4 regions of the Duganella kummerowiae genome follow, and region 3 is predicted to be linked to each of the others. Evidence: predicted binding sites of a transcription regulator. Region 3 holds the regulator's gene; each other region holds the start of a gene.
What was found. Region 3 encodes sigma-54, which starts transcription at its own class of promoters, with help from an activator protein. Its sites were predicted from a motif close to TGGCANGNAANCTGCTTT; they were not measured.

Region 1 (7,278 bases), on a different contig from region 3:
CGCACCAGCTCCTGCGCCACATAGTTGGCCGGATGGGCGCGCAGCTGCGCCTCCAGCGCCGCGCGGCCGCGCGCGTCCAGGTCCATGCCGTACACCGGCCGCCAGCGCAGCTGCGGATGGCTGGGCGAGATCACCAGCCGCTCCAGGTTGGCCACCACCTGCTCCAGCGCCTCCGGCTGGCCACACCACCAGGTGGCCACCGACGGCATCTTCAATTCCTCGCCCAGCAGCTGCTGGCACAGCGAGGGCAAAAAACCCAGCAGGGCGCCCGATTCCAGCAGGCTGGAGCCGAGGCTGTTGGTGATCAGGACATTGCCCAGGCGGGCCGCCTCGGTCAGCCCGGCCACACCCAGCGCGGAGTCGGCGCGCAGCTCCAGCGGATCGCAAAAGTCGTCGTCCACCCGGCGCAGGATCACGTGCACGCGCTGCATGCCGGACAACGACTTGAGCCACACCATGCCCTGGCGCACGGTCAGGTCGCTGCCTTGCACCAGCGGCAGGCCCAGATGGCGCGCCAGGTAGGCGTGCTCGTAGTAGGTTTCGTTCAGCGGACCGGGCGTCAGCACCACCATGTTAGGCGGCTCACCGGGCCGCAGCGGCGCCGCGCCCGGGCCGTAGGCGGCGCACTGCCGGCCCCAGGTCGACAGGCTGGCGCGCATGGTGTCGAAGAAGGGGTTCAGGTTGCGCACATTCAGTTCGCGCAGCAGCTCGGGGAAGGCGCGGCTGATGACGGTGCGGTTTTCCAACGCGTAGCCGGCCCCGGACGGGGCCTGGGTGCGGTCGCTGACCACCCACCAGCGTCCGTCCGGCGCGCGCGCCAGGTCCAGGGCGTAGAAATGCAGGGCCACGTTGCCCAGGTGGCGGATGCCGTGGCAGGGCCGCAGGAAGCCGGCATGGCCGTGCACCAGGGCCGGCGGCAGCAGGCCGTCGGCCAGCAGGCGCTGCGGCCCGTACACATCCAGCAGGATGCGGTTGAGCAGGGTGGCGCGCTGGATCACGGCCGCCTCGATCGCGGCCCACTCGTCGTGCGGCAGTATCAGCGGCAGCGCGTTCAGGTCCCAGGGCCGCTGGTTGCCTTTGAGGTCGGCGTAGACGTTGTAGGTGACGCCATTCTCGCGCACCTGGCGCCGCACGGCGTCCACCCGCGCCTGCATGGCCTCCTCCGGCTCGGACTGCAGGATGTCCAGCAGGGCGCGCCAGTGCGCGCGCGGGCGCTGCTGGGCGTCCAGCATTTCATCGTAGGCGTCGGCGGCGGCCGGATAGCCGGCCAGCAGGCCGCCCGGCGGCGGTGGCGGGGAGTTGGTGCGCATCCCTCAGCATACCGTCATGGGGCTTGCCAGCGCAAATCCAGGGTCAGCGGGAAGCTGGGATTGGCCGCCTCGCGCCGCACCGCCATCGGACCCGGCGTGTGGCCGTGGCTCCAGAAGCGGGCGAAGCGGCGCGCCTCGGCCGCGTTGGCGTTGACCGGCGCCCCGGTTTCGTTGCGCCCGCCCGGATGGGCCACGTGGTAGGTGCAGCCGCCGATGGCGCGTGCGCTCCAGGTATCGACCAGGTCGAAGGTGAGCGGCGCCTGCACCTTGATGGTGGGATGCAGCGCCGACCACGGGCTCCAGGCGCGGAAGCGCACCCCGGCCACGTATTCGCCCGGCACGCCGGTCGGGTGCAGCGGCAGCTGGCGGCCGTTGCAGGCCACCACGTGGCGGCCGTCGGTCATGCCGCGCACCAGCAGCTGCATGCGCTCGACCGAGGAATCGACGTAGCGCGCGGTGCCGCCGCCGCTCATTTCTTCGCCCAGCACGTTCCACGGCTCGATGGCCTGGCGCAGCTCCAGCTCGACCCCGGCGTAGGCCACGGTGCCGTAGCGCGGGAAGCGGAATTCGATGAAGGGGTCGAACCAGCCTTCCTCGAAGGCGTAGCCGGCGCGGCGCAGGTCGGCCACGACGTCGCGCATGTCCTGGGCCACGAAGTGCGGCAGCATCCAGCGGTCGTGCAGGGCCGTACCCCAGTGCACCAGCTTGCCCTGGTAGGGTTCGCGCCAGAAACGCGCCACCAGGGCCCGCAGCAGCAGCATCTGCACCAGGCTCATACGCTCGTGTGGCGGCATCTCGAAGCCGCGGAATTCCAGCAGGCCGAGGCGGCCGGTGGGACCGTCCGGCGAATACAGCTTGTCGATCGAGAATTCGGCGCGGTGGGTGTTGCCGGTCAGGTCCACCAGCAGGTTGCGCAGCAGGCGGTCCACTATCCACGGCTTGTCGCCCGGATGCAGGGTGGGCAGCACCTGGTCCATCTGCTGGAAGGCGATGGCCAGCTCGTACAGGTTGTCGTCGCGCGCCTCGTCGACGCGCGGCGCCTGGCTGGTGGGGCCGATGAAAGTGCCGGAGAACAGATAGGACAGGGCCGGATGGTTCTGCCAGTAGGTGATCAGGCTGCGCAGCAGGTCGGGACGGCGCAGCAGCGGGCTGTCCTCGGCGCTGGCGCCGCCCAGGGTGGCGTGGTTGCCGCCGCCGGTGCCCGTGTGGCGGCCGTCGTACATGAATTTTTCCGTGCCCAGGCGGCACAAGCGGGCTTCCTGGTACAGGGTGCTGGTGTTGTGCACCAGCTCGTCCCAGCTGGTGGCCGGGTGGATGTTCACCTCGATCACGCCGGGGTCGGGCGTCACGCTGAGCAGCTTGATGCGCGGGTCGCGCGGAGGCGGATAGCCTTCCAGCCACAGCTTGACGCGGGCCTCGGCGGCGCTGGCCTCGACCGCCGCCACCAGCGCCAGGTACTCCTCCAGCCGGGTCAGCGGCGGCATGAACACGTACAGGCGCCCGGCCCGCACCTGCACGCACAGGGCGGTGTGGATGACGTCGCGCGCGGCCACGGCGTCCGGGTCGACAGCGTCAGTATCGGCGGCTTGAAGGGCGGCCGCCTGCTGCGCGGCGTCGCCGGGACGCACGCCAGCCAGCCCGGCGGAGGCGCGCAGGCTGGCGCCGGCAGCGGCGCCAGCAGAACCGGTCCCGGCGCCGGCGGTGGAACTGGCTGCCGCGCTGGCAGCCAATCCGCTTGCGCCGGCCGACGCGCCGCGCGCTGCCGCCTGCGCGCCCAGCGCGGCATGCTGCGGCAGCGGATCGCGCGGCGCGAACGGGTCGATATCGAAGCGCGGCTCACGGTCTTCCGGCTGCACCCAGGGCAGCGCCCCCAGCGGCAGGCGCAGGCCCATGGGCGAATCGCCGTCGATCAGGTACAGGTGTTCGCGCCTGAGCGGCCAGGGCGAAGTGCGCCAGGCCGTGGCCTTGCCGGGCTCCGGCTCGCGCGGCTGCAGCGGCAGCACGTAGCCGACCACCGCGCCCAGCCCGGTCTCCAGCAGGCGCGCCAGGCGGCGCCGCTCGTCCGGCGCCTTGAGGTCGGCCTTGAGCGGATCGACGTTCACCGGCAGCTCCTGCTCGCGGCGCGCCTGCTGCAGCACGTCCTCGTAGGCCGGCAGCGCGCTGCCGGCCGGCAGGCGCAGGGCCCGCACCAGGGCTGCCGTGAAGCGGGCCGCCTCCTGGTCGCCATAGCCCTCGGGTACGGCCTCGTCGGCAAACAGGCCGGCATCCTTCCATACCGGCTGGCCGTCGGTGCGCCAATAAATATTCAGGGCCCAGCGCGGCAGCGGTTCGCCCGGATACCACTTGCCCTGGCCGTAGTGCAGCAGGCCGCCGGGCGCGAAATGGCGCTTGAGGCGCTGCGCCAGCTGGCCGGCCAGGGCGCGCTTCTCGGCGCCGTGGGCGGCCGTGTTCCACTGCGGGCTGTCCATGTCGTCGATGGAGACGAAGGTCGGCTCGCCGCCCTGGGTCAGGCGCACGTCCTGGGCCACCAGGTCGGCGTCCACCTGGCGCCCCAACTGTTCGACCCGCTGCCATTCGTCGTCGCCATAGGGCTTGGTCACGCGCGGGTCCTCGTGGATACGGGTGACCGTCATCTCGTGCGAGAAATGCACCTCGGCCGGATCGGCAAAGCCCACCACCGGCGCCGCCGACGAGGGCGTGGCGGTGCAGGCCAGCGGGATGTGGCCCTCGCCGGCCAGCATGCCGGAGGTGGGGTCCAGGCCTATCCAGCCGGCGCCCGGCACATACACCTCGGCCCAGGCATGCAGGTCGGTGAAATCGACCGCAGTGCCGCTGGGGCCATCCAGCGCTTCCTGGTCGGCGGCGAGCTGGATCAGGTAGCCGGAGGCGAAGCGCGCCGCCAGCCCCAGGTGCCGCAGGATCTGCACCAGCAGCCAGCCGCTGTCGCGGCAGGAGCCGCAGCCCAGTTCCAGGGTTTCCTCCGGCGTCTGCACGCCGGGCTCCATGCGCAGCAGGTAATTGATGTCGCGCTGCAGGCGCTGGTTGAGCGCCACCAGGAAGGCGTTGGTGCCCATGTCCGGCTCCACCAGCTCGCTGCGCGCCGTCTCCAGCCAGGCGCGCAGGCGCGGGCCGGCCGGTTCCGGCTGCAGGTAGGGCTGCAGCTCGACCGCCAGCTGCTCGGCGTAGGCGAAGGGATAGCGCTCGGCATAGCCTTCGATGAAGAAGTCGAAGGGATTGATGACCGTCATGTCGGCCACCAGGTCCACCGTGAATTCCAGCAGCGCCGTCTTCTCCGGGAACACGTAGCGGGCAATGTAGTTGCCGTAGGGGTCCTGCTGCCAGTTGATGAAGTGCTGCTCGGGCGTCACGCTGAGCGAGTACGACAGGATGGGCGTGCGCGCATGCGGCGCCGGGCGCAGCCGCACTTCATGGGGCGAGAGCGCCACCTGGCGGTCGTAGCGGTAGCTGGTCTTGTGGTGCAGAGCGACGCGGATGGCCATGCGGGTATGCTCCTGTAGCGAATTGGCGGTCTCGCCACGGGTAAGCAGGATTTGTACCACTTTGACAAGGGCCTCCTGCACCATGGCGGTGCAGCGAGGCTGGCGGTATCGCCGCGCTCAGGCGCCGGGCCGGTGCACGCCCTGCACCTGCACCTGGCTGGCCACCATGGGCGGCGCCGGCCTGGCCGACTGGCGCCCGTCCAGCGGGGTCATGGTGACGTTGACCTGCAGCTGCTGGCAGCCGCCGCCCAGCACCACCCCGCGCAGCGGCGTGACGTCGCTGAAGTCGCGCCCCCAGCCCAGGGTCAGGTGCTCGTACTGCACCAGGCAGCGGTTGGTGGGATCGAAGTCGATCCAGCCGGCCTGCGGGCAATACACCGAGACCCAGGCGTGCGAGGCGTCCGCCCCCACCAGGCGCGGCTGGCCCTCGGGCGGATGGGTCAGGATATAGCCGCTGACGTAGCGCGCCGGCAGGCCCAGGCTGCGCAGACAGCCCACCATCAGCTGGGCAAAATCCTGGCACACGCCGCGGCGGCCGGCCATGACCTGTTCCAGCGGAGTGGAAATGTCGGTAGCCTGGGGATCGAACTCGAATTCGGCGCCGATGCGCACGGCCAGCTCCATGGCCGCCTGCAGCAGGGCGCGGCCGGGCTTGAAGCTGGCCCGCGCAAATTGCGCGATCTCGCCATTCCAGCGCACCTGGGGCGACTCATACAGGTAGCGGCAGGCTTCCAGCAGGGCCGGATCGGACGAGTGCTGGACCAGGTCGCGCAGGGACTCCCAGGGCGGCGAGGCCGCCAGCACCTCCGGGCCGGGACGCGCCAGCATGGCCACCACGGCTTCCGAGCGCACCAGCAGCGACTGGTGCGGCGCGCTGATGCCGACATGGCGCACCAGGTTGCCGAAGTAGTCGCTGCGCTCGCTGCACTCGTCCACGGCCGGCTCGATGTGGATGCGGTGCGACTCGGTGCGCTGGTGGGCGAAGTCGCGCGGGGTCAGGTGCAGCACCTGCTGCGACAGGGTGACCACGCCCTGGTAGCGGTAGCGGGTCTCGTGCAGGATGTGGTAGCGGCAGTGTGGCGCGGCCTCGGGAGGTAAGCTCATGCGGGTCTCCGGCGCGCCCTGTGCGCGCGCCCTGGTGGCTGTGATACAAAATATAAGCCGCAATGTAACACGGCTGCCGGCTGGCCGGCATGCGCCCGGCCGCTCCGGCGCCGGCCGGGGGAAGCATGCGCACCGCCGCCGACCGGCGATCAGCCGGCCTTGGCCTTGGGCGCCGGTTTCAGGATGGCGTCCGCCTTGGCGCGGTCCTGTGCCGTCAGCTGCGGCTCGACCGCCTTCAGGGCCGGGCCGGCCGCCTCGTTGGCGGAGGCCTTGGCCAGGCTCAGCCACACATAGCCCATGGCCAGGTCCTTGGGCCCGCCCTCGCCCAGGGCCGACATCACGCCCAGGTTGTACATGGCGTCCGGCTGGCCGTGCATGGCGGCTTCGCTGAACAGCTTGCGCGCCGTGGCCAGGTCCTTGGGCACTTCCTGGCCCGCGTAGAAATAGGTGGCCAGGGCAGCCTGGGCGTCGGCATTGCCCTTCACCGCCGACTCCTTGTAGTACACCAGGGCGCGCTTCTGGTCCGGGTCCACGCCCTCGCCCAGGTCATACATGCGGCCGGCCGCGAACAGGGCGTCGGCATTGCCGCCCTTGCCTGCCTCCACGAACCAGGCGCCGGCCTGCTTGAAGTCCTGCGGTACGCCGTTTTCGCCCGTGTAATAGGCCTTGGCCAGGCTGTACTGCGCCACCGTGTAGCCGGCCTCAGCGCCCTCCTTCAGGTAGGCCAGGCCCTTGGCCGGGTCTTTCTCGCCGCCCAGGCCGCCCAGGTAAGCCAGGCCCAGGGTGTTGCTGGCGGGGATATAGCCCATGTCGACCGCCTTGGCATACCATTTGCGCGCCTCGCCCGCATCCTTGGGTACGCCCTGGCCCAACAGGTACATTTTGGCCAGGGTCATGGCCGCCTCGCAGCGGGGGTTCAGGGCGCCGGGGTTTTTCGGGTTGAAGCGCAGCCGGTCCTGGGTCGGGTCATAGCGCGCCTCCACCACTTCGCGGAACCACTTGACGGCCTGCTTGCTGTCGCGCGGCGTACCCTGGCCGTACAGGTGCATCTTGCCCAGCATCAGGGCTGCCTCCTCGTAGCCGACCTTGCTCCAGGCCACGTTGAACTGCTGCAGGGCGGTGGCGTAATCGTTGCGGTCCAGGGCGTCGAAGGCTTGCTCCAGCGATTTGTCCTTGCGCGCGATGGCGTTGCGGCCGGCCGCGAAGTTGCGGTCGTTCTGGCCGCACTTGACGGCCGGCTCCATGCCGTCCGGCATGGCCACGCCAGCCATGGGGTCTTCGATCGACGAGGACAGGGCCATATTGGAGACGTCGCCATTCGGGGCAGTGTCGCTGAATTTGTCCAGACCATTGCCGGCCGTGTT
Region 2 (7,278 bases), on a different contig from region 3:
GGGGTCCCAGATCGGCCCGACGTCGCAGGGATTGACGATCTTCAGGTTGCGGATGATGACCTGCGAGACGCCGGACAGTACGATGTGGCCATTGATGATGCCGGCGTTGGCGCCGTCGCCGATCAGGGTGGTATTACTCTTGAGCTTGATGGCGCCGCGGATGGCCTGGTCACCCGTATTGGCGTAGGGCACACCCTCGCTCATGTCGATGGTGCCGGTCACCTTGATGATCTTGGCGTTGCTGCCGCCGTTGCTGATGGCCGTCAGCAGCTGCGAGCGGTTGCTGACGGTGTAGATGTTGGAGGATAGCGCTTGCGCGCCGCCCACCGTGCCGCCGCCCTGGGCAGCCCAGCCGTCGGCGGGGGCGGCTTGCAGCGCGCTGTCGGTGCTGGCGGCCGCAGCGTGCGCCAGGTGTGTGGAATAGCCGCCGGCGCCAGCCAGCAGCAGGGCAAGGCCGAGCGCGGCCCTGAAACCTGTGAGTCTCATCTTGTTCTCCCGGTAGGGGTATATATGTAGGGCGGCCAGGCCGCCCGCTGTCAGTTCGCTGCCGTACCTTTGCGCCGGCGCCGCAGCGCCACCAGGCCCAGTCCCGCCATCATCATGCCGGCGCTGAAGGGCTCGGGCACGGGGGAGGCCAGGGTGATGGTGGAGTCGAAGGAAGCGTAGGTGCTGTTCCAACTGACGGCGCTGAGGTCGATCTCGATGGTGTGGCCATCGATCACCCGGTATACCGGCGTGCCGCTGGTGTCGCCGGCGCTGGACAGGGCGAAGCCGGTGATGGCGGCCGGCAGCGAACTGCCAAAGTCGAAGCGCGCCACATGGGTGCCCGCCACGATGACCGGATCGGCGGCGTAGACCGTCAGCAGGCCGCTGGCGGCAAAGTCGAAGCCGAACTGGAAGTCGGCCGTGTAGAACTCGACGCCGACATTGGTCGGGTCCAGGTGGCTGCTATTGCTGTTGGACAGGCCGGCCGTGAAGCCGCTGTCCAGGCTGAGTATCGCAGCGCTGTCGCCGTTGTAGCTGGCGCTGATCAGGGCGTTTGCCAAGGGGGTTGCCGCCGCATGCGCGGCGCCGGTGGGCAGGGCCAGGCAAGCCGCCGCTACCAGTGTCTCCATGATTGCTTTTTTCATTTTTTGTAGTCCCAAGTAAGAGAAAGACGCCTGGACGGCGCCGGTCGGAACACCTCGCGTGTTCCGTGCCATCGAGACGAGGGCCGGCAGGCCGAGGTCGCGCGTGGTCGAAAACTCTGTGCGGCCGTGGCCGCTTTGGGGATGCCGCATTGCCGGGCAATGCACATCAATTGGTCAGACCATTCTAAGGCGGCCTGACCAATTTTACAAGGCGAACTGACCAATTACAGGTGCGGCGCGTGGCATTGTTGTCATTGCATGAATGTTGGCAAGATTAAATGCTTAAAGGAAACCGTGGTTTTGTTGATTCGGGGCTGAAAAAAGGATGGATTTTGTCAAAACGCTGATAGAATGTGGCGTAGGAAAATAATTTCAGACGGCCATACCGGGCTGTCCTCTAGGGAGTCGGCTATGATCCATCACATCGTTGGTCCATCGATCTCTGCCACGTTGGCGGCGGAGCAGCAGGGCGACCAGAATAAGATTGCCAACAATGCAATCGATACGAGTAATTTTGATCTGAGCGCCAGCCTGGCTGCCTATATGTCGTTGCCCGGTTACAACAACGTCCAGGGCGCCCAGCAAGCCAGCGGCGCCGACAACAGCACCGACAACACCGCCCAGTCCGTCACTGCCGCCACCGCCGAGGACGAAAGCCTGAAGCTGGCCCTGCAGCAGTTTGACGAGGGCTTGAAAAAACTGGTGGACCGCCCGGAAACCCAGGCCTTCCAGGCCAAGTTCGGCGCCAGCCAGGAAGACGGCAAGCCAGCCCAGTTCCCGACTTCCGAGCCGGTCGAGGGCGACCAGCCCAATCCGCTCGATGACAGCGACCTGGTCAAGGCTGCCGATACCAACCACGACGGCAAGGTAAGCGAGGAAGAACTGGGCCGCTACCAGGAACCGCTGACCTACCGCGCCCACTCCGAGGACGCCGCCACCAAGCTGGCCGACAGCTCCACCGCCTTCTCGCTGAATGAAGTCAACCGTGCCTATGGCGGGGTCTCCACCGCCGCACTGGCCGCCGCCTGACCTGTATCAGCCTCCACCAGCGCCCCATGACAGCGATGCTGCATGGGGCGTTTTGCATTGGAGCGCGCATTTCCCTGCTGTCCGTATGGTAATCATACAAAAACAACACCAACTGCATAAAAAATGCGAATATGTCGATCTGACCTTCCAGTCATTTAATTTTTGATCGAGCTCGGAGCTGTCAATTGAAAAAACTGAACTTCCAGCATCTCGCCATGGCAGCGGCGGTGGCGGGCGCCTTTGCCCTGACCGGCTGTGCCGTCGGCCCCGACTTCAAGACGCCCGCGCTGCCGGCGGCGGCCCAGGGCCAGGCCTACACTCCGGACCCGCTGCCGGCGCAGACCGCCTCGGCCCAGGGCGCGGGCGGCGCGGCGCAGCAGTTCAAGCTGGGCCAGGAACTCCAGGCCCAGTGGTGGACCATGTTCCAGTCGCCCGCCCTGGACCAGCTGGTGCGCGAAGCCCTCGCCAACAGTCCGTCCATGGCGGCCGCCGAGGCCACCCTGCGCCAGGCCCAGGAAAACTACCGGGCCCAGGCCGGCGACCTGTATCCCACCGTGGGGGCCACGGCCGGCGCCCAGCGCGCGCGCTCCTCGGCCGCCACCACCGGCACCCCGAACGGCGGCGTGACCAATCTGTATAACGCCTCCGTCAGCGTGTCCTACACCATTGACGTGTTCGGCGCCACCCGGCGCGCGCTGGAGGCGGCCCAGGCCCAGGTGGACTACCAGCGCTACCAGGTGGAAGCGGCCTATCTGGCGCTGACGGCCAACGTGGTTACCACCGCCATCCGGGAAGCATCGCTGCGGGCCCAGCTCCAGGCCACGCGCGAGACGCTGGACGCCCTCAACAAGCAGCTGGGCCTGATCGAGAAGCAGTTCGAGTTCGGCGCCATCCCGCGCGCCACCCTGCTGACCCAGCGCAACCTGGTGGCGCAAACCGCTGCCACCCTGCCGCCGCTGGAAAAGGCGCTGGCCCAGGCGCGCCACCAACTGTCGGTGCTGACCGGCCGCCTGCCCGGCGAGGCCGGGTTGCCGCAGTTCGAATTGTCGGCGCTGGCCTTGCCGCAGGAACTGCCGGTGTCGCTGCCGTCGGCCCTGGTGCGCCAGCGGCCCGACATCCGCGCCAGCGAGGAATTGCTGCACCAGGCCAGCGCCCTGGTGGGCGTGGCCACGGCGGCCCAGTATCCGCAATTCACGCTGAGCGGCGCCTATGGTTCCTCGGCCCTGACCGGCGGCGCCCTGTTCGACTCGAAAAACATCGCCTGGAACCTGGGCGCCGGCCTGACCGCGCCGCTGTTCAACGGCGGCGCCCTGACCGCCCAGCGCCGCGCCCAGGAAGCGGCCTATGACGCGGCCGCGGCCCAGTACCGTTCGACCTTGCTGAGCGCCTTCCAGAACGTGGCCGACAGCCTGCGCGCGCTGGAATCGGACGCCGCCGCGCTCAAGGCCCAGGCCGAGGCCGACGCCATGGCGGCCGAATCGCTGGCGCTGGCCGAGCAGCAGTACAAGCTGGGCGCCATCAGCTTCCTGGTGCTGCTGGACGCGCAGCGCACTTACCAGCAGTCGCACATCAGCCTGGTGCAGGCCCAGGCCGCCCGCTACGCCGACACGGCCGCGCTGTTCCAGGCCCTGGGCGGCGGCTGGTGGAACCGCGCCAACGGCGTGCCGGCCGCGACGCCGGTGTCGGCCGCACCCGTGTATGGCAGCAGCGGCAGCAGTGGCGGCAGCAGCGGCGTGCAATAACAATAAACCGGATTACGACCTTACTCTGCAGGAGAATGATAGATGACCAAGCGTATGCTCATCATGATAGGACTGGTGCTGGTGCTGGTGGCCGCCCTGGCCTTTGGCAAGTATCTGCAAATCCAGAAGCTGATCGCCAGCCAGCCCAAGCCCGGCGCGCAGGTGGTCACCGCCGTCAAGGTGGAGGCGCTGGAATGGCAGCCGCAGCTGACCTCGGTCGGCACCCTGGTGCCGGTGCGCGGCGTGGACGTGACGGCGGAAATCGCCGGCCTGGTGCGCAAGGTGAACTTCAAGTCCGGCGATGAGGTCAAGGCCGGCCAGGTGCTGTTCGAGATGAACGCGGATGCCGACATCGCCCAGCTGCGCGCGCTGCAGGCCGCCGCCGACCTGTCGGCCACCGTGCTCAAGCGTGACAAGCTGCAATTCCAGGCGCAGGCCATCAGCCAGGCCCAGCTGGACAGCGACGAGGCCGACCTGAAGAACCGCCAGGCCCTGGTGGCGCAGCAAAAGGCCACGGTGGACAAGAAAACCATACGCGCGCCATTCTCGGGCAAGCTGGGCATCACGGCCGTCAATCCGGGCCAGTACCTGAACCCGGGCGACAAGCTGGTGACCCTGCAAACCATCGATACCGTATATGTTGATTTCTCGGTGCCGCAAAAGCAGCTGGCCGGCCTGTCCATCGGCCAGAAGCTGGCGCTGACCAACGACGCCTTCCCGGGCGTATCGTATGCCGGCAAGGTGACCGCCATCAGCCCGAAAATCGATGCCGCCACCCGCAACGTGCAGGTGGAAGCGACGGTGCCCAATCCCAAGCGCCAGCTGCTGCCCGGCATGTTCGCCAATGTCTCGCTGGACCTGGGCGAGAAGAAGAAATACCTGACCCTGCCGCAGACCGCCATCACCTACAATCCGTACGGCTCTACCGTGTTCGTGCTGGCGCCGGGCACCGGCAAGGATGCGCCCAAGGATGACAAGGGCAATGCCCAGCTGGTGGCGCAGCAGGTGTTCGTCACCACCGGTCCCACCCGTGGCGACCAGGTGGCGGTGCTGACCGGCTTGAAGGAAGGCCAGACCGTGGTCACCAGCGGCCAGCTCAAGCTGAAGAACGGCACCCCGGCCGTGATCGACAACAAGGTCCAGCCGGCCAACAGCCCGAATCCGACCCCGCAGGAACACTAAGGACGGCGCCTCATGAACTTTACCGATATCTTCATCAAGCGGCCGGTGCTGGCCAGCGTGGTGAGCCTGCTGATCGTGGTGCTCGGCTTGCGCTCGCTGTTCAGCCTCCCGGTCAACCAGTATCCGCACACCGAGAACGCGGTGGTGACGGTGTCCACCACCTACTACGGCGCCGACGCGCAGACGGTGGCGGGCTTCATCACCCAGCCGCTGGAATCGGCCATCGCCCAGGCGCAGGGCATCGATTACCTGTCCTCGACCAGCAACAGCGGGGTTTCCACCATCACCGCCACGCTGCGCCTGAATTACGATTCCAACCGCGCCCTGACCGAGATCACCACCCAGGTCAACTCGGTCAAGAACGCGCTGCCGGCAGCGGCCCAGCAACCGGTGATCTCGGTGCAGATGGGCCAGACCACGGACGCCATGTACATGGGCTTCTACAGCGACACGCTGCCGACCAATAACGTGACCGACTTCCTGGTGCGCGTGGTCAAGCCCAAGCTGGACTCGATCCAGGGCGTGCAGACCGCCGAGCTGCTGGGCGCGCGCCAGTTCGCCCTGCGCGCCTGGCTGGACAAGGACAAGATGGCGGCGCACGGCGTCACCGCGGCCGATGTCAGCAACGCGCTGGCCGCCAACAATCACCTGACCGGCCTCGGTTCCACCAAGGGCCAGATGGTGAGCGTGCCGCTGACCGCCAATACCGATCTGCACTCGGTAGACGAGTTCAAGAAGCTCTCCATCAAGCAGGAGAACGGCGCCATCGTGCGGCTGGAGGACGTGGCCACCGTCACCCTGGGGTCGGAGAACTATGACTTCAACGTCGCCTTCAGCGGCGTGCGCTCGGTATTCATCGGTATCAAGGTGGCGCCCGGCGCCAACATCCTGGACGTGGCCGAGCGCGTGCGCACCGCCTTCCCGGACATCCGCTCACAGCTGCCCAACGGCCTGACCGGCGAGATCGTGTACGACTCCACGGAGTTCATCAACACCTCGATCAAGGAAGTGATACACACCCTGGTGGAAGCGCTGATCATCGTGACCATCGTGATCTTCCTGTTCCTGGGCAGCTTCCGCGCCGTGATCGTGCCGGTGATCGCCATGCCGCTGTCGCTGGTCGGCACCTTCTTCATGATGCTGATGCTGGGCTACTCGATCAACCTGCTGACACTGCTTGCCATCGTGCTGGCCATCGGCCTGGTGGTGGACGACGCCATCATCGTGGTGGAAAACGTGGACCGCCACATGAAGGAGGGCATGAAGCCCTTCGACGCCGCCATCGTCGCCGCGCGCGAACTGGGCAGTCCCATCCTGGCCATGACCGTGGTGCTGATAGCCGTGTATGTGCCGATCGGCTTCCAGGGCGGCCTGACCGGCGCCCTGTTCACCGAATTCGCCTTCACCCTGGCCGGTTCGGTGGCGGTGTCCGGCGTGGTGGCGCTGACCCTGTCGCCCATGATGTGCGCCCGCTTCTTCAAGCCGGAGCAGGACCAGGGCCGCTTCGTGCAGGCCATCGACCGCATCTTCGAGAAGGTCCACAACGGCTACCTGCGCGTGCTGCATGGCTTGCTGGGCACCTGGCCGGTGCTGATCGTCATGGGCTTGATCCTCAGCCTGTGCCTGGGGCTGATGTTCAAGCTGTCGCAGTCCGAGCTGGCGCCCGAGGAAGACCAGGGCATCGTGCTGTCGCAGATCGTCGGCGCCCCGACCGCCACCTCGGACCAGATGCAGGCCTACGCCGAACAGGCCTTCAAGATCGGCAAGTCGATGCCGGAATACGCGCAGATGTTCCAGATCACCGGCGTGCCGACCACCAATGCCGGCATCGGCGGCGTGCTGTTCAAGCCATGGGAGCAGCGCAGCCGCTCGGCGCATGAGATCCAGCAGGACCTGCAGGCCAAGTGGAACACCATCGCCGGCGTGCGCGTGGCGGCCTTCCAGTTCCCGGCGCTGCCGGGCAGCTCGGGCCTGCCGGTGCAGTTCGTGATCACCACCACGGAGCCCTTCGAGAACCTGAACCAGATCGCCCAGCAGGTGGTGGACAAGGCCAATGCCGACCACAAGTTCTACTTCTCCGACGTCGACCTGAAGATCGATGCGCCGCAGGCCACGGTGGACGTGGACCGCGACAAGCTGGCCACCCTGGGCCTGACGCAGCAGGACTTCGGCAATGCGCTGGGCGCGGCGCTGGG
Region 3 (7,278 bases):
CGCTGGCGGCCGGCTTGACGCGCGCATAGCTGAGCGAGAGGCCGGACAGGGTCCATTTGCGCTGGTACCAGGACTGCTCCGTGCTCAGCTTGCCCAGCATGGCGCCCTGCCCGGCCCAGGCCGACAGCCATGCCAGCGCGCAGGCGCCGTCGGCGGCCTGGCCCTGCGGGTCGGCCTGGTAGCGGCTGGCCGCGCTCGACACTTCGCCGAGGAAATCCTCGATGGGTTTGGTGTTGGCGATGTTGCGGGCGCGCAGTACCGGGTCGATCACGGAGTGATGGCTGTCGGTGTAGTAGCCGTTGGCGTCGATGTCGATCACGGCCGGCGGCGCCGGCTTGCAGGCAGGTGCGGCGGCGGAGACGGACACGGCGGCGCTGAGCAGCAACGATATAAATAATTTATCAAGTTTCATGCAGCCACTCGCAGAAGGAAAACGTTTACCTTAACACAGGCAAAAAAGGGCGCCAAGCGCGCCCTTCGTTGTGGAGCCGGCGTGGGGTCTAGACGGCGGCGGTGGGTTCGTAGCTGTCGGGCAGGTGTTTGATGGCGTCGTGGCCATGCTGCTGGACTTTGTCCTTGTATTTCATGACTTGCCGGTCGAGCTTGTCGATCAGCGTATCGATGGCGGCGTACAGGTCTTGCGACAGGCTTTCCACGTACACGGTCTTGCCGGACATACGCAGGTTGATTTCAGCCTTTTGACGTTTCTCTTTCTCTTTAAGGTTATCGACCGTGAGGATCACGGCGATATCGATCACTTGATCAAAGTGGCGGGTGACGCGCTCCAGCTTGTTCTGCACGTATTCACGGATAGCCGAAGTCACTTCGAGATGATGACCACTGATGGTGAGATTCATACACACTCCTAAAGATGATGTCGCCTTACGGCCAGTGCGGGCGCCCATTGCCGCCGGGCGCGCAGTGGCCAATGCACTACAAAGACTTGCGGAGGCTGACTGGAGGGATTTTCAAGGCTTCGCGATACTTGGCAACAGTACGTCGCGCGATCACCATGCCCTGTTCTCCCAGCATGTCCGCAATCTTACTGTCGGATAAAGGATTTTTAGGGTCTTCTGCTCCTGTCAGTTGCACGATGAGCGCCCGTATCGCCGTCGATGAGGCTTCGCCCCCCGCTTCGGTGGCGACGTGGCTGCCGAAGAAATATTTCAACTCAAACATGCCATGCGGGGTCAGCATGTATTTCTGAGTTGTTACCCGAGAAATAGTACTCTCGTGTAAACCCAGTGTATCAGCAATTTCGCGAAGCACAAGGGGTCTCATGGCGACGGCGCCGTGCGAGAAAAAATTCTTTTGCCGTTCCACTATCGCCTGCGCCACGCGCAGGATGGTGTCGAAGCGCTGGCGCATGTTCTTGATCAGCCACTTGGCTTCCTGCAGCTGAGCACCCATGGCGCCCTCGCCCTTGCCCTGCTTGAGCAGGTTGGCGTACATGGCGTTCACGCGCAAGCGCGGCATGACGTCGTTGTTCAGGCTGACCTGCCAGCCGTTGCGGCCCTTCTTGACGATCACGTCCGGCACCACGTAGTCGGACACGTCGGACGCGAAGGCGGCGCCCGGATGCGGATTACACTGGCGGATCACGGCCTGCGCCTCGCGCAAGTCTTCCTCGTCGCAGTTGAGGGCTTTTTTCAGCTTGTTGAAATCGCGCTGGGCAAACCAGGCCAGATGCTGTTCGACGATGGTCAGCGCCATGCGCCGCGTCACCAGGGGCACGCCGGGCATGCGGCGTATCTGCAGCGCCAGGCACTCGGACGCGTTACGGGCGCCCACGCCCACCGGGTCGAAGCTTTGCAGCAGCGTGAGGGCCGTGCGCAGCTCATCGAGCTCGATCTCCAATTCTTCCGGCAGGCGCGCGTGGATGTCCTCCAGCGGCTCTTCCAGGTAGCCGTTCTCGTCCAGCGCATCGATGATGATTTCCACCAGCGCGCGGTCGCGCATTTCCAGCACCGTCACCCGCATCTGCTCCATCAGGTGCTCGCGCAGGGTGCAGTGGCCCGCTTCCAGTTGCGGGCGGGAATCCTCGTCGTCGTTGTTCTTGCTACGGCCGGCGTCGCCCCAGTCCATGTCGGCCTCGGGGGTGGTGCTGTCGGTGTCGGCGGCCGGGCCGTCATAGGCCTCGCCTTCGCCGGCCGGCGCAGCATTGTCGGGCGTGTGCACGGGATCGGCGCCGGCCTCGGCGGCGCCGGCCGGCTGGCTGATGGCGCCATCGGACAGCAGGCGCACGGAGTGGTCCAGCGGGTCGTCCAGCCTTTCCAGCAAGGGATTTTCGGTCAGCAGCTGTTCCAGTTCCTGGTGCAATTCCAGCGTCGACAATTGCAGCAGGCGTATGGACTGCTGCAGCTGCGGCGTCAGCGCGAGATGTTGCGAGGTACGCAGTTGCAAAGACTGTTTCATGGATCTACATACGGAAATGTTCACCCAGATACACGCGACGCACCGACTCATTGGCGATGATGTCGTCTGGCCGGCCTGATGCCAGTACCGTGCCCTGGTTGATGATGTATGCGCGGTCGCAAATGCCCAGCGTCTCGCGCACATTGTGATCGGTAATGAGGACGCCGATGCCGCGCTCCTTGAGGAAGCGCACGATGCGCTGGATCTCAATCACGGCAATCGGGTCGACCCCGGCGAAAGGTTCATCGAGCAGCACGAAGCGCGGGTTGGTGGCCAGGGCCCGCGCGATCTCCACGCGGCGCCGCTCGCCGCCCGACAGGGACAGCGCGGCGTTGTCACGCAGCTTCTCGATTTGCAAATCGGCTAGCAGGGTATTGAGCCGTTCATCAATTTCCGCCTTGGATAAAGGCTTGCCGTTGACTCGCTGGATTTCGAGCACGGCGCGGATGTTTTCTTCCACCGTCAGTTTGCGGAACACGGACGCCTCCTGCGGCAGGTAGGACAGTCCCAGCGCCGCGCGGCGGTGGATGGGCAGGCGCGAGATGTCGGTCCCGCTGATATCGATGCTGCCCGCATCGGACGGCACCAGGCCGACGATCATGTAGAACGAGGTGGTCTTGCCGGCGCCGTTGGGGCCCAGCAGGCCCACCACTTCGCCGCACTCGACCTGCAGCGACACGTCATGCACCACCTGGCGCTTGCCATAGGTCTTTTGCAGTCCGCGTACGATCAGGGTGCTGCCGCAGCTGGCCATGTCCATTATTTCCCCTGTGGCGCTGGTTGCGGCGCGGCGTTGGCCGGGTTCTTGCTGGATGGCTGTATCACCATGGAGCCGCGTCCGCCGCCCACCTTGCTCTCGCCGGTGGAGGTGTTCTTGACCGCGAAGAATTCCTTGCGGCTGTCGTAGGAAATGAATTCGCCATCGACCTGGTCGGCCGGCTTGCTGCCTTCCAGGCGCTTGATCTGGGCCTTGGAAAACAGTTTGACCAGCTCGGTCTTGCCATCGTATTCGATGCGCTCGGCCTGGCCTTCGACCCACTGGTCGCCGGCGCCGTCGCGCTTCTGGCGGAAGGTGGCCATGGTGCCGGGCGAATTGGTCAGGGTGACGTACTGGTAGCCCTCAGGGTCCTCGGTCACCACCGCCTTGGGCGACTTCATCAGCAGGGTGCCGCGGGTCAGGATCACGTTGCCGGTGAAGGTCTTGATCTGCTTGACGTCGTCCACTTCCAGCTGGTCGAACTTGATCTCGGTGGGCTTGTTGGAATCGGCCTTCTCGGCCTGCGCCACGCCGGCGGCGCCGCCCAGCAGCAGGGCGGCGGCGGCCAGCAGTAATTGCATCGTATGTCGTGTCATGTTGGGTTCTCCTGGTGCTCAGCGCGCGCCGCGCGGCGGCACGTCGATCTGGCCGCGCCCGTACAGGGTGATCTGGCGCGTCGCGTTGTTGGCTTTCATGCCGCTGCCCTGGGCGGTCGACTTGCCCATTTCCAGGTGCACCGGCTGGTCGGTTTCCATTCTTTCCTCGTCCGGGAACACGGTCAGTGCCGGCGTGGTCAGGCGCAGCGGCTGGGCCGCCGCCGTGGCGGGCCGCACCACGTCCACGCTGCCGTTCAGCTGGACGCGGGTGTTGCCCTCGTCTACGCGGGCGGTGTCGGCCCGCATGTTCATGGGAGGCTGGTCGGTGGCCAGGCTGTGCACGATGGGCTTGTCGATCACCGAGGAATCGTCGATGGGCCGGTGGGTCAGCTTGTCGCCCGAAATGATGTAGGCCGGCTGGCCGTTCTTGCCGGCCCGCACGAAACTAAAGCGCTCGACGATGTAGTCCGGCTCGCTGCGGTGCTGGTCGACCCATGCTTCCTGGCCGGCCTGGTTGACCACCTGCACCAGCCAGGTGGTGCCGACAGCGACAAATACGCCCACCGTCATGATCAGGGTCAGGCGCCAGCGGTGGGCGGTACGTTTGCGCATCACCATCCTCAGGCCTGGAAACGGGCCAGGATATGGGCCACGGGTTCGATGGGGGTGAAGGTTGCCGTCATCAGATCACCTTGGCGCGGGTCAGGTCGTGGATGTGCAGGGCGCCCACCAGCTTGCCGTCGGCGTCCGTCACCAGCATCTGGTTGATGCGGTACTGCTCCATCACGGCCACGGCGTCCACCGCCAGCTTGTCCGGGCTGATGCTGCGCGGGTTGGGGTGCATCACGTCGCGTATCACCACCTGGGTAAAGTCCTGCACCTTCTCGATCATGCGGCGCAGGTCGCCGTCGGTGAACACGCCCAGCGGGCGGCCTTCGCCGTCCACGATGGCGGTCATGCCCATGCCCTTCTGGGTGATTTCCAGCAGGGCGTCGGTCAGCTTGACATCGGCGGCCACGCGCGGCACGGCGTCGCCGCTGCGCATTACGTCGCGCACATGGGTCAGCAGGCGCCGGCCCAGGGCGCCGCCCGGGTGCGAGCGGGCGAAGTCTTCTTCCTTGAAGCCGCGCAGGTCCAGCAGGGCCACGGCCAGGGCATCCCCCAGCGCCAGCGTGACGGTGGTGGAGGTGGTCGGCGCCAAATTCATGGGGCAGGCTTCCTTGTCCACCGCCACGTCCAGGTGCACATCGGCCAGGCGCGCCAGGCTGGAGCCGGGCTTGCCCGTGATGGAAATCAAAGGGCTGCCCATGCGCTTGACCACCGGCAGGATGGCCATCAGCTCCGAGCTTTCGCCGGAATACGAGATCGCGATGAAGGTGTCGTCGGCCGTTACCATGCCCAGGTCGCCATGGGCCGCCTCGGCAGGATGCACGAACAGGGCCGGGGTGCCGGTCGAGGCCAGGGTGGCGGCGATCTTGCGTGCGATGTGGCCGGACTTGCCGATGCCGGACACCACCACGCGGCCTTTGCAGTTGAGCAGCAGCTCGATGGCGCGCACCACGCTGTCGTCGCGCTCCAGGCGCGCCTCCAGGGCGCTGATGGCCTGGGCCTCGATCCGCAGGGTCTCGCGCGCCAGCTTGAGGGCGTGCGCGGCCGTATTTGCGTCAAAAGCTTTCAGCATTGTTTTTTGATGGGTTACACTCATGCCGAAAGTATAGCCGAATTGGCCAAGCAAAAAACTTGCCAGTCGTAACAAAGTCGCTACACGCCCGTAAACCTCGGAAAACACCTAGCCCTTATGTTGGAATAATGTACACATCGCTGGAATTGACCCTCTTATTGCTGGGCTCGGCTGTATTGGGCGTGGTGGCGTTCCGGATGTTGCATTTGCCTCCCATGCTGGGCTACCTGGCCGTGGGCATATTAATCGGGCCGCATGCGCTGGGACTGGCGGAAAACAGCGAGACCACCCACGCCCTGGCCGAATTCGGTGTTGTTTTCCTGATGTTCTCGATCGGGCTGGAATTCTCCCTGCCCAAGCTCAAGTCCATGCGCAGCATCGTGTTCGGGCTGGGCATGGCCCAGGTCGGGCTGACCATCATCGCCACCGTACTGTTCGGGCTGCTGGTGGCCAGCCAGCTGCCGGCCTTCCTGCGCATCTCCTGGCAAGCCTCGTTCGCGCTGGGCGGGGCGCTGGCCATGTCGTCCACCGCCATCGTGTCCAAGATGCTGACCGAGCGCCTGGAGCTGGAAAGCGAGCATGGCCGCAAGATCATTGGCATCCTGCTGTTCCAGGACCTGGCCGTGGTGCCGCTGCTGATCTTGATCCCGGCCCTGGGCCAGGGCGCGGACAACCTGGTGGAAACCCTGGCCTGGGCCGGCCTGAAGGCGGCCGTGGTGCTGGCCCTGCTGCTGTTCTTCGGCCAGAAGCTGGTGCGCGGCTGGTTCACCATCGTGGTCAAGCGCCGCTCGCAGGAACTGTTCATGCTGAACCTGCTGCTGATCACCCTGGGCGCGGCCTGGATCACGGAAAAAGCCGGCCTGTCCATGGCGCTGGGCGCCTTCGTGGCCGGCATGCTCATTTCCGAGACCGAATACAAGCACCAGGTGGAGGAAGACATCAAGCCCTTCCGCGACGTGCTGCTGGGACTTTTTTTCATCACCATAGGCATGCTGCTCAACGTGCGCCTGGTGGCCGAGAACTGGTGGCTGGTGCTGGTGCTGCTGCTGGGCCCGGTGCTGCTCAAGTTCGCCCTGATCGCCCTGCTGGCCAAGCTGTTCGGCGCTTCCGACGGCGTCGCCATCCGCACCGGCCTGGGGTTGGCCCAGGCCGGCGAATTCGGCTTCGTGCTGCTCAACCTGGCGGGCGGCATCAAGCTCATGGACCCGTTCCTGGTGCAGGTGGTGCTGGCCTCCATGGTGCTGTCCATGCTGGCCGCGCCCTTCATCATTGCCAAGTCCGACCAGATCGTGATGAAGCTGTCCAGCAACGAGTGGATGCTGCAATCGCTGACACTGACCAAGATCGCCAGCCGCACCATGGCCACCCAGAAGCACGTGATCGTGTGCGGCTTCGGCCGCAGCGGCCAGAGCCTGGCCACCCTGCTGAGCGAGGAAAACATCCACTACCACGCGCTCGACCTGGACCCGGAACGGGTGCAGGAAGCGCAGACGGCCGGCGCCCATGTCTCCTACGGCGACGCGGCGCGCCGCGAAAGCCTGGTGGCGGCCGGCATCTACCGCGCCAGCGCCGTGGTCATCACCTACGCCAGCACGCCCTCGGCCATGAAGGTGCTGCGCCTGGTGCACGAGCTGGCGCCAACCTTGCCGGTGATCGTGCGCAGCCACGACGATGTGGACCTGGAGCGCCTGATGGCGGCCGGCGCCACCGAGGTGGTGCCGGAACTGATGGAGGGCAGCCTGATGCTGGCCTCGCACGCGCTGGTCATGCTGGGCGTGCCGCTGCGGCGCGTGGTGCACCGGGTGCAGGCCGCGCGCGACGCCCGCTAC
Region 4 (7,278 bases), on a different contig from region 3:
ATGGCGGCCGCCAAGGAAATCAGCAAGGCCCAACTGGACCAGCAGAACAAGGCCAAGGCCCTGGAAAAGCTCAGCAAATTCGAGTATTCCGCCGAACTGCGCCCCCGGCTGAAGCAGGTGTTCGGCAGCGAGCGCCCCATGGTGCCGGAGCGCGTGGCCGCCGCCAAGGGCCGTATCAGCTACGTGGCGCGCCTGCTGCCGCACACCTACACGGAAGCCGACGGACAGCAGCTGTCCTGGACCACCCTGACCGCCCGGGCCAGCACGGACCGCGGCGGCCGCAGCCTGGTGGTCGACCTGGACTTGCCATCGTTCGACGTGCGCCAGGGCGATGAGGCCATCCATGTCAAGGACATACGCGCCAGCGCCCGCCAGCGCCTGGGCTACCAGGGCCTGTGGTTCGGCGTGACCGATATCCGCGTCGGCAGCCTGGCCATCGACGGCGAGCTGACCGCCACCGCCGATCTCAATGTGCAGGGCAAGCAGGAAGTCAAGCGCACAGCCTCGCTGGGGCCGCTGCGCATGGAGGGCATGGGCGTCAGCGCCGAGATGAAGCAGCGCGGCAAGCTGGTGGACATGGTCTCGCGCGTCGGCATCGCCAGGCTGCAGGTGGCCGGCGAGCATGTCGAGCAGATCCACCTCGACAGCAGCGTGATCGGCCTGGACGCCGCCGCACTGGCGCGCTACCAGAAGGAGATGGCGGCCGTGCAGGCGCGCACCGATCTGGCGCCGGAGCAGTCCACGGCCGAAGTGGTGAAACAGCTCAAGGCCTTGGCGCGCTCCATGGTCGAGCGCGGCGCATCGATCCGGCTGGACAAGCTGGGTGCGTCCTACCATGGACAGGCGTTTACCGTGACGGGCAGCGTGGCCTTCGACCGCGCCGTGGCGTCCGACCTCGACGACCCCATCCGCCTGGCGCGCAAGATGGTGGCCAAGGTCGATATCCGTGTCCCGCTGGCGCTGGTGCGCGAAGTGGCCCTGACCGTCGCCCGCAAGCAGGGCGGTGACGAATCCCAAGTGCAGTTGGCCGCCAAGCAGATGACGGACGTGGTGGTGGGCAAGCTGGTCGGCGGCGGCTTCGCCACGCTCCAGGATGACGAGCTGCGGTCGCAGGTCGAGGTCAACCACGGACGGCTGACCTTCAACGGCAAGCAGGTCGAGCTGCCCAACCTGGCCTCGGACGATATCTTTGGCGAGCGCACCGGCGCTGCCGAGATTCCCGGCCAGTGCCAGTGGCCGCCGGAACCGCCGGTCACCAGCCCCACCGAGCTGGTGTTGAGCTACGAGATCGACAAGGAAGGCCGCGCCCGCAAGGTGACCATCGTCAAACCCAGCGGACTGCCCGACTTCGACGCGGCCACGGCGGCCGCAGCCAACGCATGCCGCTGGACCCCGGCCAGGCAGGGCCGCACCCCGATGGCGTCCACCGTGATGCGCACCGTGACCTTGACGCCGCCAGGCGAACAGCAACCTGCTGTCCCCGTGCCGCCGCAACCGGCGTCCGCCCCGCCAGCCGCGCCGGAACCGGCGCCAGCGCGGCAGTAAAGGCTAACTCCAGCGCGCTGCCCCGGCATCGAGCGGCGCCGGCGGACGCTCGAAGCGCGGCGGCGTGGCCGCCATGCGCTCCACCGGCGCCACCGCGCTGACCGCGCCGTAGCTCGCTTGCACGGTCTCCATCCACGGCGCGGCGTCCGCCGCAGACATGTCCTCATACTGCAAGCCGTCTTCCAGGCGCGGCAGGCTTTGCAGCCAGCGCCCGGTCTGCGCCAGCGACACCTGCGCCTTCCAGCCGCCGCCCTGCGTCACCCGCCGCGCCAATCCAGCCATGGCCGCCAGCGCGCCGATATAGCCGGTGGCATGATCCAGCGCCTGGCACGGCAGTTTGCCCGGCTGCGGCAAGTGGGCCGCCGCGCCTTCTTCCCACGCGATACCGCTGGCCGACTGCACCAGGCTGTCGTAGCCGCGCCGCGCCTGCCAGGGTCCGGCCGCACCGTAGGCGCACAGGCTCACCTCCACCAGCCCGGGCCGCAGCGCCTGCAAGGCCGCGCTGTCGAAGCCCAGCGCGGCTAGCGCGCCGGGGCGGTAGGCGTGCAGGATGACATCGGCGTCCGTGACCAATGCGCGCAGCGTGGCGCGGCCCGCGTCCGTGCGCAAGTCCAGCTGCGCATTGCGCTTGCCGCGCCCGGTATCCATGATCAGTCCCGGCAGATTCGGCAAATGCGCCGCGCTGATGGCCAGCACCTCGGCGCCGTGCTGGGCCAGCGTGCGCGCCGCCACCGGGGCCGCGATCACGCGCGAGAGGTCCAGCACCCGCACCCTGGCCAGCGGGCGGTCCGCCACGCCGCCACGCAGCGGCTCGGGCGGCGCCTGGCCGGCGCTGTCCACGCTGAACAGCGGCAGCGTGGCGATGGCGCGCGCCTGCGCCGTGGCCTGCCATTCCTCGGGCGTGCGTATCATGGCGGCGCACATGCCTGCCGCCGCCAGCCGCGCATCGAGATCGGCCGCGTTCCAGCGCGCGATGGCGGCGGCCACCTCGGCCCGTTCGGCGCCGCATGCCAGTACGCGCAGCACGCCGTCGCGGTGGTGCGGGAAATTGGTGTGCAGCTGTATCCAGCGGCCGTCACCGGCCTGGTAATAGCCGGACAGCGGGCTCCACGGTTCCGGCGGCGGTGCGCCGTCCAGGCGCAGATAGCGCTCGCTGCGGAACATGGCCAGCGCGTGGCGCTGGTCGATATCGATCTGCTGCGCATGGCCGCCGCGCAGCCGCCACAATGCGGCCGCCGCCAGCGCTTGCGCCGCGATGCTGGCCGAGGCCAGCGCGCCGACCTGGAATACCGACGGCAGCTGCGCATCGTCGTGGTGGAAGCGCAGCTGGTCGAGCGCGCCGGGATGGCCGCCGGCGCAGCGCCACAGGGTTGCAGCCAATGATGCAGGGTTCATGGTCTCTCCTCGCCAGGTCTCTGGAATCAGTCTAGAATCTGGTGCCAGCCAGCGTCAATCTTGATACCCGCAATCGATACAAATTCCCTTATGAAGAGAACCGTCACCGCCAGGGAAGCCGCACAGATACTGGGTGTCAGCGCCGCCACGCTGTACTCGTATGTGAGCCGGGGCCTGCTGGCGTCGCTGGCGGAGCAGGGCGTGCGCAGCAAACGCTACGACCACGGCGAAGTGCAGCGGCTGGCGGCGCGCCGCAGGGATGGCAAGCAGGCCGGGCACGCGGTCGAGCAGGCCATTGGCTGGGGCAAGCCGATACTGGAGTCGCGCATCACGCTGATACGCGATGGTGTGATCCGCTACCGTGGCCACGACGCCATCCAGTTGGCCCGCAGCGCCACCCTGGAGCAAACCGCCGCGATCCTGTGGAACCAGCGCGCCAGCATCTTCGATAGCGCGCCCGCCACCGCTCCCGCCTGCGCCGGGCAATGGCGCGCGCTGCGCCAGCTTCACGGCGGCAGCCCGCCGCTGCATCGCGCTGCCGCGCTCATGGCGGCCATGGCCGTATCCTTGCCGCCGACTGCCGCAGGCGGCGCGGCGCCTGCGGCGGCGCTTGTCCCTGGATTTGAACCTGTAGTTGCACCATCCCGTGCGGCGGCAGCCGACCCGCGCCCGGCGCTGATGCGCGCCATGGCCGCCGCGCTGCTGGACCGCGACATCGATACCCTGCCACTGCACGAACAATGCCGCCACGCCTGGGGGCTGGCGCCGGAGCACGACGCCCTGATCCGCGCCGCGCTGGTGGCCTGCGCCGACCACGAACTGAACGTGTCCACCTTCACGGTGCGCTGCGTGGCGTCCAGCGGCGCGCAACTGTCCATGGCGCTAGTGGCCGGACTGGCCGCGCTGTCCGGCGAGCGCCACGGCGGCGAAACGCTGCGCGCATTGGCCCTGGTCCGCGCGGTCCAGGACGCGCCCGACATGCAGGCCGCGCTGCGCCTCCACCTGCGCGGCAGTGACAGCAGCGGCAGCGGCTATGACGCCCTCCTGCCCGGCTTCGCCCATCCCCTGTATCCGGACGGCGACCCGCGCGCCCGGCTGCTGCTGTCCATGCTGCCCGGGGCCGAGGCCGTGAACGCCATCGCCCGCGTAGCCAGCGGCCTGACCGGGCAAGCGCCCAACATCGACTTCGCGCTGGCCGCCATCGAACACACTCTCGAACTTCCGTCCGGCGCCTCGCAGATCCTGTTCGCCCTGGGTCGCAGCGCCGGCTGGCTGGCTCATGCGTATGAACAGATAGAGGAGGGCAGGCTGATACGCCCGCGCGCCCGCTATGTCGGCACTTTCGACTGGCAAATTTAAGAATTGTGCACCGATAAGGTGCAATTATGGCTATTTGCACCATATTGGTTCAAAAACAAACTAAAGTACTTACATAAGCGCTGGCATATACATTGCTTACTCAACGGAATCATCACCAGGATCATCCGTCATGCCCGATTGCACCCAGCCCAGCGACAGCGCCGCCAGCCATGGTTCCTGGCAGGCCAGCCTCGCGCTGGGCTTTGCCGACGACGCCGGCACCACGCGCATGCTGCGCAACCAGCACGTCGGCCCGCTGCGGGTGCAGAAAGCGCTCTACCCGGAAGACAAGGCCGTGTGCCACGCCATCATTGTCCACCCGCCGGGCGGCGTGGTGGGGGGCGACCAGCTCCGTATCGGTGTGGAAGTGGGGGCCGGCGCGCGCGCCTTCATCAGCACCCCCGGCGCCGCCAAGTGGTACAAGTCCAACGGGCGCCGTTCCAGCCAGGATGTCAGCCTGCGCGTGGGCGCCGGCGGCTCGCTCGAATGGCTGCCGCAGGAAACCATCTTCTTCGACCAGGCCGACGTCGCCCTGCGCCAGGACATACAGCTCGATGGCGACGCGGTCTACCTCGGCTGCGAAATCCTGTGCATGGGCCGGCGCGCTTCCGGCGAGACCTTCGACACCGGCAAGGTGGCGCAGCGCACCAGCATACGCCGCGACGGCCGCTTGCTGTGGTGGGAGCAGGGCGCCCTGCTGGGCGGCCGGCTGGACAGCCCGCTGGGCATGGGCGGCCACACCGTGTGCGCCACCCTGATCGCCGCCTGCGCCCAGCAGCCGGCCACGCTTCTGGCCGAGATCCGCGCCGCCGTCGCCGAACGCCATGGCGATGGCCCCGCCTTCGGCGTTACCCAAACCAGGGGCGTGCTGGTGGCGCGCCACCTGGGCGACAACAGCGAAACCGCGCGCGGGATCATGCTGGCCGTGTGGTCGGTGCTGCGCCCGCGGCTGCTGGGCCGCGGCGCCGCCACCCCGCGCATCTGGCTAACCTGAACAGGAATACGCAATGGACCTGACTCCAAGAGAAAAAGACAAACTGCTGATCTTCACCGCCGGCCTGGTGGCCGAACGCCGCCTGGCGCGCGGGCTGCAGCTGAACTACCCGGAAGCGGTGGCGCTCATCACCTGCGCCATCATGGAAGGCGCGCGCGACGGCAAGACCGTGGCCGAGCTGATGCACTACGGGACCACCATCCTGTCCCGCAAGGACGTGATGGAAGGCGTGCCGGAGATGATCCCCGACATCCAGGTCGAGGCCACCTTCCCCGACGGCAGCAAGCTGGTGACCGTGCACCAGCCCATACCCTGAACGTTTTCTGTTTTTGAAGGAGCGCACGATGATACCGGGCGAATACCAACTCGAAGAGGGCGCCATCGCCCTCAATGAAGGCCGCGAGACCGCCACCGTCGTGGTGCGCAACCGTGGCGACCGTCCCATCCAGGTCGGCTCCCATTTCCATTTCTTCGAAGCCAATTCGGCGCTGCAGTTCGAGCGCTGGAAGGCTTACGGTATGCGCCTGAACATCGCGGCCGGCACCGCCGTGCGCTTTGAACCGGGCCAGGAACGCACGGTCGAACTGGTCAAGCTGGCCGGCGACCAGGAGGTCTACGGCTTCAATGGCGAAGTCATGGGCAAACTGAATCCCAATCCACCTAAAGGCTGACATGGCAACCATTTCGCGCAAGGCCTACGCCGAGATGTTCGGCCCCACCACCGGGGACCGTATCCGGCTGGCCGACACCGATCTGTTCATCGAAATCGAAAAAGACTACGCCATCTACGGCGAAGAAGTGAAGTTCGGCGGCGGTAAAGTGATACGCGATGGCATGGGCCAGTCCCAGCGCGTGCGCGCCGAGGTGATGGACACCGTCATCACCAACGCCGTCATCATCGACCACTGGGGCATCGTCAAGGCCGACATCGGCTTGAAGGATGGCCTGATCTACGGCATCGGCAAGGCCGGCAACCCGGACATACAGTCCGGCGTCACCCTGCCCATAGGCGGGGCCACCGAGGTGATCGCGGGCGAGGGCATGATCGTCACGGCCGGCGGCATCGACACCCACATCCACTTCATCTGCCCGCAGCAGATCGAGGAAGCGCTGATGAGCGGCGTCACCACCATGATAGGCGGCGGCACCGGCCCGGCGGCCGGCACTTCCGCCACCACCTGCACCCCCGGCCCCTGGCATTTGCACGCCATGCTGGGCGCTGCCGACGCCTTCCCCATGAACCTGGGCTTCCTCGGCAAGGGCAACGTCAGCCTGCCGGCGCCGCTGGAAGAGCAGATCGAGGCCGGCGCCATCGGCCTCAAGCTGCACGAGGACTGGGGCAGCACCCCGGCCGCCATCGACAACTGCCTGTCCGTGGCCGACCGCATGGATATCCAGGTCGCCATCCACACCGACACCCTGAACGAGGGCGGCTTCCTGGAACGCACCCTGGCCGCCTTCAAGGACCGCACCATCCACACCTTCCATACCGAAGGCGCGGGCGGCGGCCATGCGCCCGACATCATCGCGGCGGTAGGGCAGGGCAATGTGCTCCCCTCGTCCACCAACCCGACCCGCCCCTACACCATCAACACCCTGGACGAGCACCTGGACATGCTGATGGTGTGCCACCACCTGGACGCCGCCATCACCGAAGACGTGGCCTTCGCCGAATCGCGCATCCGGCGCGAGACCATCGCGGCCGAGGACATCCTGCACGACATCGGCGCCATCTCCATGATGTCGTCCGACTCGCAGGCCATGGGCCGGGTCGGCGAGGTCATCATGCGCACCTGGCAGACCGCCCACAAGATGAAGGTGCAGCGCGGCCGGCTGGCCGAGGATGGCCCGAAAAACGACAACTTCCGCGCCAAGCGCTACATCGCCAAGTACACCATCAACCCCGCCATCGCGCACGGCATTTCGCACGTGGTGGGCTCCATCGAGCCGGGCAAGATCGCCGACCTGGTGCTGTGGAAGCCGGC

Region 1: the regulator sigma-54 is predicted to act here: its motif matches at 4,852-4,869, upstream of ACLB1G_RS23225 (transglutaminase family protein).
Region 2: the regulator sigma-54 is predicted to act here: its motif matches at 1,184-1,201, upstream of ACLB1G_RS03970 (PEP-CTERM sorting domain-containing protein).
Region 4: the regulator sigma-54 is predicted to act here: its motif matches at 4,381-4,398, upstream of ACLB1G_RS05780 (urease accessory protein UreD).

Annotation. Positions count from the first base shown of each region.
Region 1 covers NZ_JBKFEH010000018.1:45,921-53,198, forward strand. Annotated here, with positions in the region: gene ACLB1G_RS23220 (circularly permuted type 2 ATP-grasp protein) at 1-1,310, opposite strand, end outside; gene ACLB1G_RS23225 (transglutaminase family protein) at 1,325-4,810, opposite strand; gene ACLB1G_RS23230 (transglutaminase family protein) at 4,928-5,914, opposite strand; gene ACLB1G_RS23235 (SEL1-like repeat protein) at 6,064-7,278, opposite strand, start outside.
Region 2 covers NZ_JBKFEH010000004.1:125,437-132,714, reverse strand. Annotated here, with positions in the region: gene ACLB1G_RS03975 (pectinesterase family protein) at 1-486, opposite strand, end outside; gene ACLB1G_RS03970 (PEP-CTERM sorting domain-containing protein) at 537-1,115, opposite strand; gene ACLB1G_RS03965 (EF-hand domain-containing protein) at 1,542-2,159, shown strand; gene ACLB1G_RS03960 (efflux transporter outer membrane subunit) at 2,345-3,901, shown strand; gene ACLB1G_RS03955 (efflux RND transporter periplasmic adaptor subunit) at 3,944-5,083, shown strand; gene ACLB1G_RS03950 (efflux RND transporter permease subunit) at 5,096-7,278, shown strand, end outside.
Region 3 covers NZ_JBKFEH010000008.1:288,565-295,842, forward strand. Annotated here, with positions in the region: gene ACLB1G_RS09085 (alginate lyase family protein) at 1-412, opposite strand, end outside; gene hpf (ribosome hibernation-promoting factor, HPF/YfiA family) at 501-857, opposite strand; gene ACLB1G_RS09095 (RNA polymerase factor sigma-54) at 934-2,415, opposite strand; gene lptB (LPS export ABC transporter ATP-binding protein) at 2,420-3,175, opposite strand; gene lptA (lipopolysaccharide transport periplasmic protein LptA) at 3,175-3,768, opposite strand; gene lptC (LPS export ABC transporter periplasmic protein LptC) at 3,787-4,380, opposite strand; gene ACLB1G_RS09115 (KpsF/GutQ family sugar-phosphate isomerase) at 4,451-5,449, opposite strand; gene ACLB1G_RS09120 (monovalent cation:proton antiporter family protein) at 5,578-7,278, shown strand, end outside.
Region 4 covers NZ_JBKFEH010000007.1:31,760-39,037, forward strand. Annotated here, with positions in the region: gene ACLB1G_RS05765 (DUF945 family protein) at 1-1,545, shown strand, start outside; gene ACLB1G_RS05770 (CoA transferase) at 1,549-2,940, opposite strand; gene ACLB1G_RS05775 (citrate/2-methylcitrate synthase) at 3,031-4,299, shown strand; gene ACLB1G_RS05780 (urease accessory protein UreD) at 4,430-5,293, shown strand; gene ureA (urease subunit gamma) at 5,307-5,609, shown strand; gene ACLB1G_RS05790 (urease subunit beta) at 5,638-5,964, shown strand; gene ureC (urease subunit alpha) at 5,966-7,278, shown strand, end outside.